2 linked regions of the Plantactinospora sp. BC1 genome follow. The protein of the gene in region 2 interacts with the protein of the main gene of each other region in a pairwise test. Links are inferred from orthologs where the notes say so. Each region holds a gene or a part of one and is shown on either strand. Other genes may lie near its edges.

Region 1 (4,806 bases), 2.1 Mb from region 2 along the record:
CGACCACCAGTCGCTGCGCGGCAAGGTGGTGGCCGGGGTGGCCGGGGCGGCCCGGGACCGGGGGGTGCCCTGTGTGGTGCTGGCCGGCCGGGTCAGCGCCGGGCGGCGCGAGTCGGCGGCGGCCGGGGTGACCGAGACGCACAGCCTGGTGGACCACTTCGGCGGGGAGCCGCACGGCGGGGTCGAGCGGGCGATGAGCCGGCCGGCCGAGGGCCTGCGGGCGCTGGCGGCCCGGCTGGCCGGGCAGTGGAGCCGGTGACCGGCCGGCCGCCGACCTCAGGCCGGACCGGCGGGGTGGGTATGGGTGTGCCGTGCCCCGGTGCCGGGTCTGGGGCGTTCGTCACATTCCGGTGCCCGCGCGGCACCGGGTCGCCCCGGTCGGCGAACCGGACGATCCGGCACGCCGGGGCGGGTTCCCCCCGAGCCTGGGTGACCTGCGTCGCACCGGCCTAGAATCGATTTTGTACCCACATTGGGAATCACCGGCCAGCCGGCTAGCGTTGGCCAGTACGGATAAACATCGCACCGGCGCAGGGGAGACTTTCATCGTGACAACGCCAGCGCAGACCGAGTCGAGCGCGGAAACCGCTCCGAGTACCATCGTCCTGACCGACGTCGCGGCGCAGAAGGTGAAGGCCCTGATCGAGCAGGAGGGCCGCGACGACCTGCGGCTGCGGGTCGCGGTGCAGCCGGGTGGCTGCTCCGGCCTGCGTTACCAGCTCTTCTTCGACGAGCGTTCGCTCGACGGTGACGTGGTCAGTGACTTCGGCGGGGTCGAGGTCGTCGTCGACCGGATGAGCGCGCCGTACCTGACCGGCGCCACCATCGACTTCGCCGACCGGATCGACGCCCAGGGCTTCACCATCGACAACCCGAACGCGCAGAACTCGTGCGCGTGCGGTGATTCGTTCCACTGATCGGTGCTTTGTCCCGGTTTACCCGGTACATCCCGATCTACTGCTCCATACTGGTTACCTGAGCGGGTCGCCCCGCGCGGGGGCGTGACGTTACCCGGAGAGTCCGTCACGCCGCCGCGTCGGGAGCGGCCCGTTCGGCGTTCCAGGGCGCGTCCTCGCGTACCCGGGCCGGCTGGCGGCGGTCCACGGCGGCCGCGGGCGCGCCGCGGGCGCCCGGGGCGGCGGACCTTGCCGGGCGGCGGACCTTGCCGGGCGGTGAGCCGCAGGTGACCTCGGGTTGGCCGGTACCCGATCGATCGGGGACGTGGCCGACGACGGACCGGTAGGCTGACCCGGCCGTAATCCCGTCTCCAACTCCGAGGGCCGACATGAAGATCGCCGTCACCGGCTCGATCGCCACCGACCACCTGATGCACTTCCCGGGCCGGTTCGCCGATCAGTTCATCGCCGACCAGCTGCACAAGGTCTCACTCTCGTTCCTCGTCGACGAGCTGGTGCTCCGCCGGGGCGGCGTCGCCGCCAACATCGCCTTCGGGATGGCGCAGCTCGGCCTGCGGCCGGTGCTGCTCGGCGCGGTCGGCGCCGACTTCGACGACTACCGGTCCTGGTTGGAGCGGCACGGCGTCGACTGCGCCTCGGTGCACATCAGCGAGGTGGCCCACACGGCCCGGTTCGTCTGCACCACCGACACCGAGATGTGCCAGATCGCCTCCTTCTACGCCGGTGCGATGAGCGAGGCCCGCAACATCGAGCTGGCCCCGGTCGCCGACCGGGTCGGCGGGCTCGACCTGGTGCTGGTCAGCGCCAACGACCCGGACGCGATGCTGCGGCACTCCGAGGAGTGCCGCCAGCGGGGGTACGCCTTCGCCGCCGACCCGTCGCAGCAGCTCGCCCGGATGGACGGCTCCGCCGTACTCGGCCTGATCGACGGCGCCGACTACCTGCTGACCAACGACTACGAGAAGTCGCTGCTCCAGAGCAAGGCCGGGCTCACCGACGACCAGCTGCTGGAGCGGGTCAAGATCCGGGTCACCACGCTGGGCAAGGACGGTGTCGAGATCGTCGGCCGGGACATCGAGCGGATCCACGTGCCGATCGCCCGCGAGCTGCACATCGCCGACCCGACCGGGGTGGGCGACGGCTTCCGGGCCGGATTCTTCGCCGGACTCTCCTGGGGACTGGGCCTGGAGCGGTCGGCCCAGATCGGCTCGCTCCTCGCCACGCTGGTGCTGGAGACCGTCGGCACCCAGGAGTACGAGGTCCGGGGCGACCTCTTCGTCAAGCGCCTCGCCGAGTCGTACGGCGACCAGGCCGCCGAGGAGGTCCGGCAGCACCTGGGCTGAGCCGGAGCGCGGTCGGCGGTCAGTGGGCGCGGCGGATGTCGTACGCGGGGGAGCCGTCGACGGTCGAGGTACCGACCAGCTCCTGTCCGCGCATCCGGCACCAGGCCGGGATGTCGATCGCCGCGGCCGGGTCGTCGGCGAGTACCCGGAGCACGCCGCCGACCGGCAGTTGGGGCAGGCGCCGGGCCGCCGCGATCACCGGCAGCGGGCAGCGCTGGCCGAGACAGTCGACGACCTCGTCCGGAGCGTTCACCGCTGACCTCCCGGCACTCGCGTACGTCCTTCCGATCGTCGTCGGCCCTCCGGCGATTGTCCGACGCCGGGCGGGGTCGAGCCAACCGGCCCGCCGGGGCCGGGGTCAGAGTCCGAGCACCCCGGCCTCGGCGCGCAGCCCGGCCACGATCCCCGGCAGCTCGGCGAGGAAGCGCTCCACCTCCGCCTCGGTGCTCTCCCGGTGCAGCGAGATCCGGACGTTGCCGTGCGAGAGCACCCCCATCGCCTCCAGCACGTGCGACGGGCGCAGCGTGGACGAGGTGCAGGAGGAGCCGGACGAGACCGCGAAGCCGCGCCGGTCCAGGGCGTGCAGCAGCGCCTCGCCGTCGACGTAGAGGCAGGAGAAGGTGACCAGGTGCGGCAGCCGCTGCACCGGGTCGCCGACCACCTCCACGTCCGGCACCGTCGCCGCCACGGTGGCCCGGATCCGGTCGACCAGCGGTCCGAGCCGGGCGGCCTCCGCCGCGGCCTCCGCGTGCACCGCGCGCAGCGCGGCCGCCGCCGCCACGATCGCGGGCAGGTTTCCCACCCCGGGGGTACGGCCGGCCTCCCGCTCGTCCGCCGGGTACGGCGACTCCCAGCGGGTGCCCTTGCGGACCACCAGCAGCCCGACGCCGGGCGGCCCGCCCCACTTGTGCGCGCTGGCCGACAGCATCGACCAGCCCTCCGGCACCGGCACCCGGCCCACCGACTGGGCGGCGTCGACGTGCAGCGGCACCCCGACGGCCGCGCAGGCCCGCGCGGCTTCGGCGACCGGCTGGACCGTACCCACCTCGTGGCTGGCGCTGATCAACGTGCCGAGGGCCACCCCGGGGCCGGCCACCGCCGACGACCAGGCGTCGAGGTCGAGCCGCCCGGACCGGTCCACCGGTACCGGGGTGGCGTCGCCGCCGGCCGCCACGTGCCGTTGCGCCGCGTGCAGCACCGCGGAGTGCTCGATCGCCGAGTGCACCAGCGTGCCGCCCGCCCGGCGCCGCCCGGCCAGCCCGCCCAGCACGGCGGCGTGCGCCGCGGCCGTACCGCTGGGGGTGAAGGAGAGTTCGTCGGGGCGTACCCCGAGGACCTCGGCGGTGGCCGCCCGCGCCGCGTCGAGGAGTTGGCGGGCCCGGCGGGCCGGCGCGTAGAGCCGGGCCGGATCGGCCCAGCCGTCCGCCAGGGCGGCGAGCAGCGCCTGCCGGGCTACCGGGTGTAACGGTGCCGCGGAGGCCGCGTCGAAGTAGACCGGAGGCTCGCTCACCAGCAAACCGTAACCCGGCGCCGGATCGGGCAAGATCCCCCGGCAGAGTGGGGACGCGGACCCCAAGGCCGTCCAGCCGACGCAGGTCGAGTAATCTGCGACCGTCGGTGACGCCTTTGCCGCCGGTGTCGACAACTCCGACGCCGCGGCGCGCTAGGGAGGCAGGACCAGGTGGTCGCAAGGGGTTCGGAGGTACGGCCGTCGGCCGTACGGCAGAGCAGTCCCCGGGACGCCCGAGGGCGCGGCACGCGCCCGTCGGTGGGCCGGTTGGCCGCGCTCGGAGCCGGTGGCGCCGCGCTGCTCGCCCTGCTGACCGGCTGTGACGTCGGCCGGACGTTCGACGGGTTCGGGTGGCCGCAGGGCGGCATCAGCCCCGAGTCCCACCGGATGTACGACCTCTGGATCGGCTCCTCCATCGCCGCCCTGGCGGTCGGCGTCTTCGTGTGGGGCCTGATCTTCTGGTGCATCATCCGCTACCGCAAGCGGGGCGAGGCGCTGCCGGTGCAGACCCGGTTCAACATGCCGATGGAGTTCCTCTACACCATCGCGCCGATCCTGGTCGTCGCCGTGCTCTTCTACTACACGGCGATCGTGCAGACCGGGGTGAACAAGGTCACCAGCAACCCCGACGTGACCGTCGAGGTGGTCGCCTTCAAGTGGAACTGGCAGTTCAACTACCGGGACGAGCCGGGTGAGGAGGCCAACACGGTCGCCTCGACGCTGGGCACCAGCGAGGTGATCCCGATCCTGGTGCTGCCGACCGGCCGCAGCATCCGGTTCGAGGAGACCAGCAGGGACGTCATCCACTCGTTCTGGGTGCCGGAGCTGCTCTTCAAGCGGGACGTCTTCCCCGGTAACGTCCGCAACGTCTTCGAGGTGAGCAGCCTCGACACCGAGGGCGCGTACGTCGGGCGCTGCGCCGAGCTGTGCGGCACGTACCACTCGATGATGAACTTCGAGCTGCGGGTCGTCTCGCCGGACGAGTACGACCGGTTCATCGAGGCGAAGCGGGCCGGCCAGTCGACGCAGGACGCCC
Region 2 (4,895 bases):
GTAGAGCTCGACCGGCAGGTCCACCAGCAGCCCGGCGCTCCGGCCGACCAGGTCGGCACCGGGTCCCCTGGCGGGGAGTTCGGGCAGGTGCGGCACGGGAAGCTCGCCGAGCACGATCCGCTGGGCCTCGGCGATGTCGGTGCCGGGCATCGAGCCGATGCCGGAGGCCGCCCCGGCCGGCCAGGGCCACGCCGGCCCGGTCGCCGCCGTCGAGTCCGCCGGTTGGTCGGGCAGCTGCTGTTGATCGGTCACGTCGGCAGGTTATCCCGGCACCGGCAGTCCACCCGGCACCGGCGGTCCATCCGGCACTGCCCGGCCACCCGGCACCGACGGTCCATTCCGGCACTGCCCGGCATGCGGCACCGGAGCGACGTTCTCAGGCGGCGGCGCTGATGGTGGCCGAGCCGAGCACGACGTCGCCGCCCGGATCGGGCCGGTAGACCACGATCGCCTGCCCGGCCGCCACCCCACGGACCGGCTCGCGCAGCTCGGCGCGCAGCGCCGCCCCGTCGAGCCGGACGGTGGCCGGCACCACCTGGCCGTGTGCCCGCAACTGCACCTCGCAGTCGAAGGCGTCGGTCGGCACCGGTCCACCGGTCCAGACCGGCCGCTCGCCGCTCACCGTGCGGACCTCCAGCGCCTCGGCCGGCCCCACCGTCACGGTGTTGGTCTTCGGGGTGATCGAGAGCACGTACCGGGGCTTCCCGTCCGGGGCCGGCACGCCGAGCGCCAACCCCTTGCGCTGCCCCACCGTGTAGGCGTACGCGCCGCTGTGCGCGCCGACCACCGCACCGGTGCGGGCGTCGACAATCTCGCCGGGCGCCTCGCCCAGCCGGTCGGCGAGGAACCCCCGGGTGTCGCCGTCGGCGATGAAGCAGATGTCGTGCGAGTCGGGCTTGTCGGCGACCGCCAGGCCCCGGTCGGCCGCCTCGGCGCGTACCTGTGCCTTGGTTGAGTCGCCGAGCGGGAAGATCGACCGGTCGAGCTGCTCCCGGGTCAGCACCGCCAGCACGTACGACTGGTCCTTGCCGAGGTCGACGCTGCGCCGGAGCAGCCCGTCCGGGCCGAGCCGGGCGTGGTGACCGGTGACCACGGCGTCGAAGCCGAGCGCCACCGCCCGGTCCAGTACGGCGGCGAACTTGATCTTCTCGTTGCACCGCAGGCACGGGTTCGGGGTACGCCCCGCCGCGTACTCCGCGACGAAGGTCTCCACCACGTCTTCGTGGAACCGGTCGGCCAGGTCCCACACGTAGAACGGGATGCCGAGCACGTCCGCCGCCCGCCGGGCGTCCCGGGAGTCCTCCAGGGTGCAGCAGCCCCGGGCACCGGTCCGGTAGGTCTGCGGATTGCGCGCCAGCGCCAGGTGCACCCCGGTGACGTCGTGTCCGGCCTCCACCGCCCGCGCGGCGGCGACCGCCGAGTCGACCCCGCCGGACATCGCTGCCAGTACCCTCACCGGTCCATCCCCTCCACCTGACGAGCCTAGCCGGTGCGGAAGGGCCCCTTCATATCGCCTTTTCGCGGTGCGGGGCCCTTCCTGACACCTGGAGGGTGTCAGCTCCGGGCCGACTTGACCGCGCCGGCCCGGCGGGCCCGCTCGACCACTCCGGGCAGCGCGGCGACCAGCGCGTCGACGTCGGCGGCGGTCGAGGTGTGCCCGAGCGAGAACCGCAGCGACGACCGGGCCCGGTCGTCGTCGGCACCCATCGCCAGCAGCACGTGCGAGGGCTGCGCCACCCCCGCCGAGCAGGCCGACCCGGTCGAGCAGGCGATCCCCTGCGCGTCCAGGAGCATGAGCAGGGCGTCCCCCTCGCAGCCGGGGAAGGAGAAGTGCGCGTTTCCGGGCAGCCGCTCGATCGGGTCGCCGTTGTAGAGCGCCTCCGGCACCGCCTGCCGGACCCGGGCCACCAGGTCGTCGCGGAGCGCGGCGACCCGCGTCGCGTACTCCTGCTGGGCCTTGACCGCCGCCTCGACCGCGACCGCGAAGGCGACGATCCCGGCCGCGTCCAGGGTGCCGGAGCGGACGTCCCGCTCCTGTCCGCCGCCGTGCAGCACCGGTGTGCAGCCGACGTCCCGGCCGAGCAGCAGCGCGCCCACCCCGACCGGTCCGCCGAGCTTGTGCCCGGTGACGGTCAGCGCGGCCACCCCGCTGGCGGCGAAGTCGACCGGTACCTGGCCGACCGCCTGCACCGCGTCGGTGTGGAACGGGATGCCGTACGCGGCGGCCACCTCGGCGAGCGCGGCGATCGGCTGGACGCTGCCCACCTCGTTGTTCGCCCACATGGCGGTGACCAGGGCGACCTCGTCGGCGTGCGCGTCGAGTTCCGCCGCCAGCCGGTCGGGGTCGAGTCGACCGGTCTGGTCGACCGGCAGCCAGTTCGCCGCCGCACCCTCGCGGGCGGCCAGCCACTCGACCGAGTCCAGCACCGCGTGGTGCTCCACCGCGCTGGCCACCACCCGGATCCGCCCCGGGTCGGCGGCCCGGCGTGCCCAGAAGATGCCCTTGACCGCGAGGTTGTCGCTCTCGGTCCCGCCACCGGTGAAGACCACCTCGGAGGGTCGGGCGCCCAGGGCGGCGGCGACCCGCTCGCGGGACTCCTCCACCCGGCGTCGGGCCACCCGGCCGGCGGCGTGCAGTGACGACGGGTTGCCGACCTCGCGAGCGGTCGCGACGTACGCCTCCAACGCCTCTTCGAGCATCGGAGTGGTGGCCGCGTGATCAAGGTAAGTCATCAACGTCCAGCCTAGTGCCAGGGTCCGGACCGCCCACCCGGCCGCCCGGCCGTGCGTCACCGGCCCGGCTGCACCGCCCCGAGCGCGGATCACACCCCTGGCCAGCGACGAAACCCGGCCGGGTGCCCTGGGGGCGCCCGGCCGGGTATCGCACGTCACACCGCCGTCGGCGGGTTGGTGACCCGCCGAGGGCGTACTTCCGGCTATCGTCGCTTGCGGATCTCTTCGGCCGCCTGCGGTACGACCTTGAACAGGTCGCCGACCACGCCGAAGTCGGCCAGCTCGAAGATCGGCGCCTCGGCGTCCTTGTTCACCGCGACGATCGTCTTCGAGGTCTGCATGCCGGCCCGGTGCTGGATCGCACCGGAGATGCCGAGCGCCACGTAGAGCTGCGGCGAGACGGTCTTGCCGGTCTGCCCCACCTGGAACTGGTGCGGATAGAAGCCGGAGTCGACGGCGGCCCGGGAGGCGCCCACCGCGCCGCCGAGCAGGTCGGCCAGCTCCTCGACCAGCTTGAAGTTGTCGGCGTTGCCGACGCCGCGACCGCCGGAGACCACCACCGACGCCTCGGTCAGCTCCGGCCGGCTGCCCTTCTGCTCGGCGACCCGCTCGACCACCCGGGCGAGCTTGTCGGTCTCGCCGAGCGTGACGTCGAGCTGCTCGACGGTGGGGGTGGCGGCGGCCGGGCTCGGGGTGACCGAGTTCGGCCGCAGGGTCACCAGCGGCAGGCCGCGGGTCACCTTCGAGGTGACGATGGTCGAGCCGGCGAAGGCGACCTGGGTGGCGGTGCCGTCGGCGGCGAGTCCGACCACGTCGGTGAGGATGCCGTTGTCCAGCTTGACCGCCAGCCGGGCGGCGATCTCCTTCCCCTCCTGGCTGGAGGCGAGCAGCACGGCGGCCGGCTGCACCCGACGGACCAGCTCGGCCAGTACGGTCGCCTTCGGCGCCACCAGGTGGCCGTCGATCTCCTCGTGCTCGGCCGCGTAGATCTTCTCCGCGCCGTACTCGCCCAGCCTGTCGCCGAGCGCGGCGGCGGCGCCGGGACCGCCGAGCACCACCGCTGCCGGCGTACCCAGCTCGCGGGCGAGGGTGAGCAGTTCGAGCGTGACCTTCTTGACGCCGAACTCGCGGGTCGCCTCGACGACGACGAGAACCTCGGTCATGACTTCTCCTCCTGATTCCCGGTCGCGCTCAGACGAACTTCTCGGTGGCGAGGAACTCGACCAGCTTCGTGCCGCCGGTGCCGTCGTCGGTGATCCGCTCGCCGCCGGACCGCTCGGGGCGGCGGCTGTGGTCGAGCACCGTACTGGTGGCGCCGGCGAAGCCGACCTCGTCGGCGGCGATGCCCAGGTCGGCCAGGGAGAGCGTCTGCACCGGCTTCTTCTTCGCCGCCATGATGCCCTTGAAGGAGGGGTAGCGCGGCTCGTTGATGGTGTCCCAGACCGAGACCACGGCCGGGGTCGCGGCGGCGACCACCTCGTAGCCCTCCTCGGTCTGCCGCTCCACCGTGAGGTTGCCGCCCTCCACGGTCAGCTTGCGGGCGCCGGTCAGCGCGGCGATGCCGAGCCGCTCGGCGAGCATGTGCGGCATGACCTGCACCCGGCCGTCGGTGGACTCGGCGCCGCAGAGCACCAGGTCGGCGCCGAGCTGGCCGAGGGCGGCGGCGAGCACCTTGGAGGTGGCCACCGCGCAGGAGCCGTGCAGGGCGTCGTCGAGGACGTGCACGGCCTTGTCCGGTCCCATCGACAGCGCCTTGCGGATCGACTCGGCGGCCTTCTCCGGACCCATGGTCAGCACGGTCACCTCGCCGCCCTGCGCCTCCTTGATCCGCAACGCCTCCTCGATGGCGTACTCGTCCATCTCGTTGATGACGTTGTTTGCCGACCCCCGGTCGACGGTGTTGTCGTCACTGCGCAGGTTGCGGTCCGCGCCCGAGTCGGGCACCTGCTTGACGAGTACGACGATGTTCATCGCGCTTCGACGACCCTCCTGTGAATGCCGATCCCCGCTGATCGTGGCGATCCCGCCGGGTTGCTCGGGAGCAGCCTCCCGCGTTCCTTAACGATCGGTCAACCGAAGACCGACGGGCCGGCGCGGGAGAAGGTGTGGCGTTACTTACGGCTAATGTTACCCGCAAGTAGCATACGGCTCGGGCCGCTCCG

The links.
Region 1: the proteins of C6361_RS25730 (region 2) and C6361_RS35025 interact in binary tests that used the Escherichia coli proteins (3 or more experiments, as listed by UniProt). The link is inferred for Plantactinospora sp. BC1 from one-to-one orthologs.

What each region holds. Positions count from the first base shown.
Region 1 is NZ_CP028158.1:7,976,041-7,980,846, reverse strand. What follows is about bases 897-3,802. They hold C6361_RS35025 (sulfurtransferase TusA family protein), read right to left. Parts: upstream 2,514-3,802; coding sequence 2,280-2,513; downstream 897-2,279. Other genes in these bases: C6361_RS35020 (cysteine desulfurase family protein), read right to left, coding at 2,619-3,770; C6361_RS35030 (carbohydrate kinase family protein), read left to right, coding at 1,286-2,260; erpA (iron-sulfur cluster insertion protein ErpA), read left to right, coding at 897-917. In the rest of the region: C6361_RS35045 (glycerate kinase), read left to right, coding at 1-259; more of erpA, read left to right, coding at 549-896; coxB (cytochrome c oxidase subunit II), read left to right, coding at 3,942-4,806. UniProt on the Escherichia coli protein: Sulfur carrier protein involved in sulfur trafficking in the cell. Part of a sulfur-relay system required for 2-thiolation during synthesis of 2-thiouridine of the modified wobble base 5-methylaminomethyl-2-thiouridine (mnm(5)s(2)U) in tRNA.
Region 2 is NZ_CP028158.1:5,883,633-5,888,527, forward strand. What follows is about bases 645-3,639. They hold C6361_RS25730 (cysteine desulfurase family protein), read right to left. Parts: upstream 2,734-3,639; coding sequence 1,555-2,733; downstream 645-1,554. Other genes in these bases: mnmA (tRNA 2-thiouridine(34) synthase MnmA), read right to left, coding at 645-1,456; C6361_RS25735 (electron transfer flavoprotein subunit alpha/FixB family protein), read right to left, coding at 2,937-3,639. In the rest of the region: C6361_RS25720 (methionine synthase), read right to left, coding at 1-150; more of mnmA, read right to left, coding at 377-644; more of C6361_RS25735, read right to left, coding at 3,640-3,896; C6361_RS25740 (electron transfer flavoprotein subunit beta/FixA family protein), read right to left, coding at 3,925-4,704. UniProt on the Escherichia coli protein: Master enzyme that delivers sulfur to a number of partners involved in Fe-S cluster assembly, tRNA modification or cofactor biosynthesis. Catalyzes the removal of elemental sulfur from cysteine to produce alanine.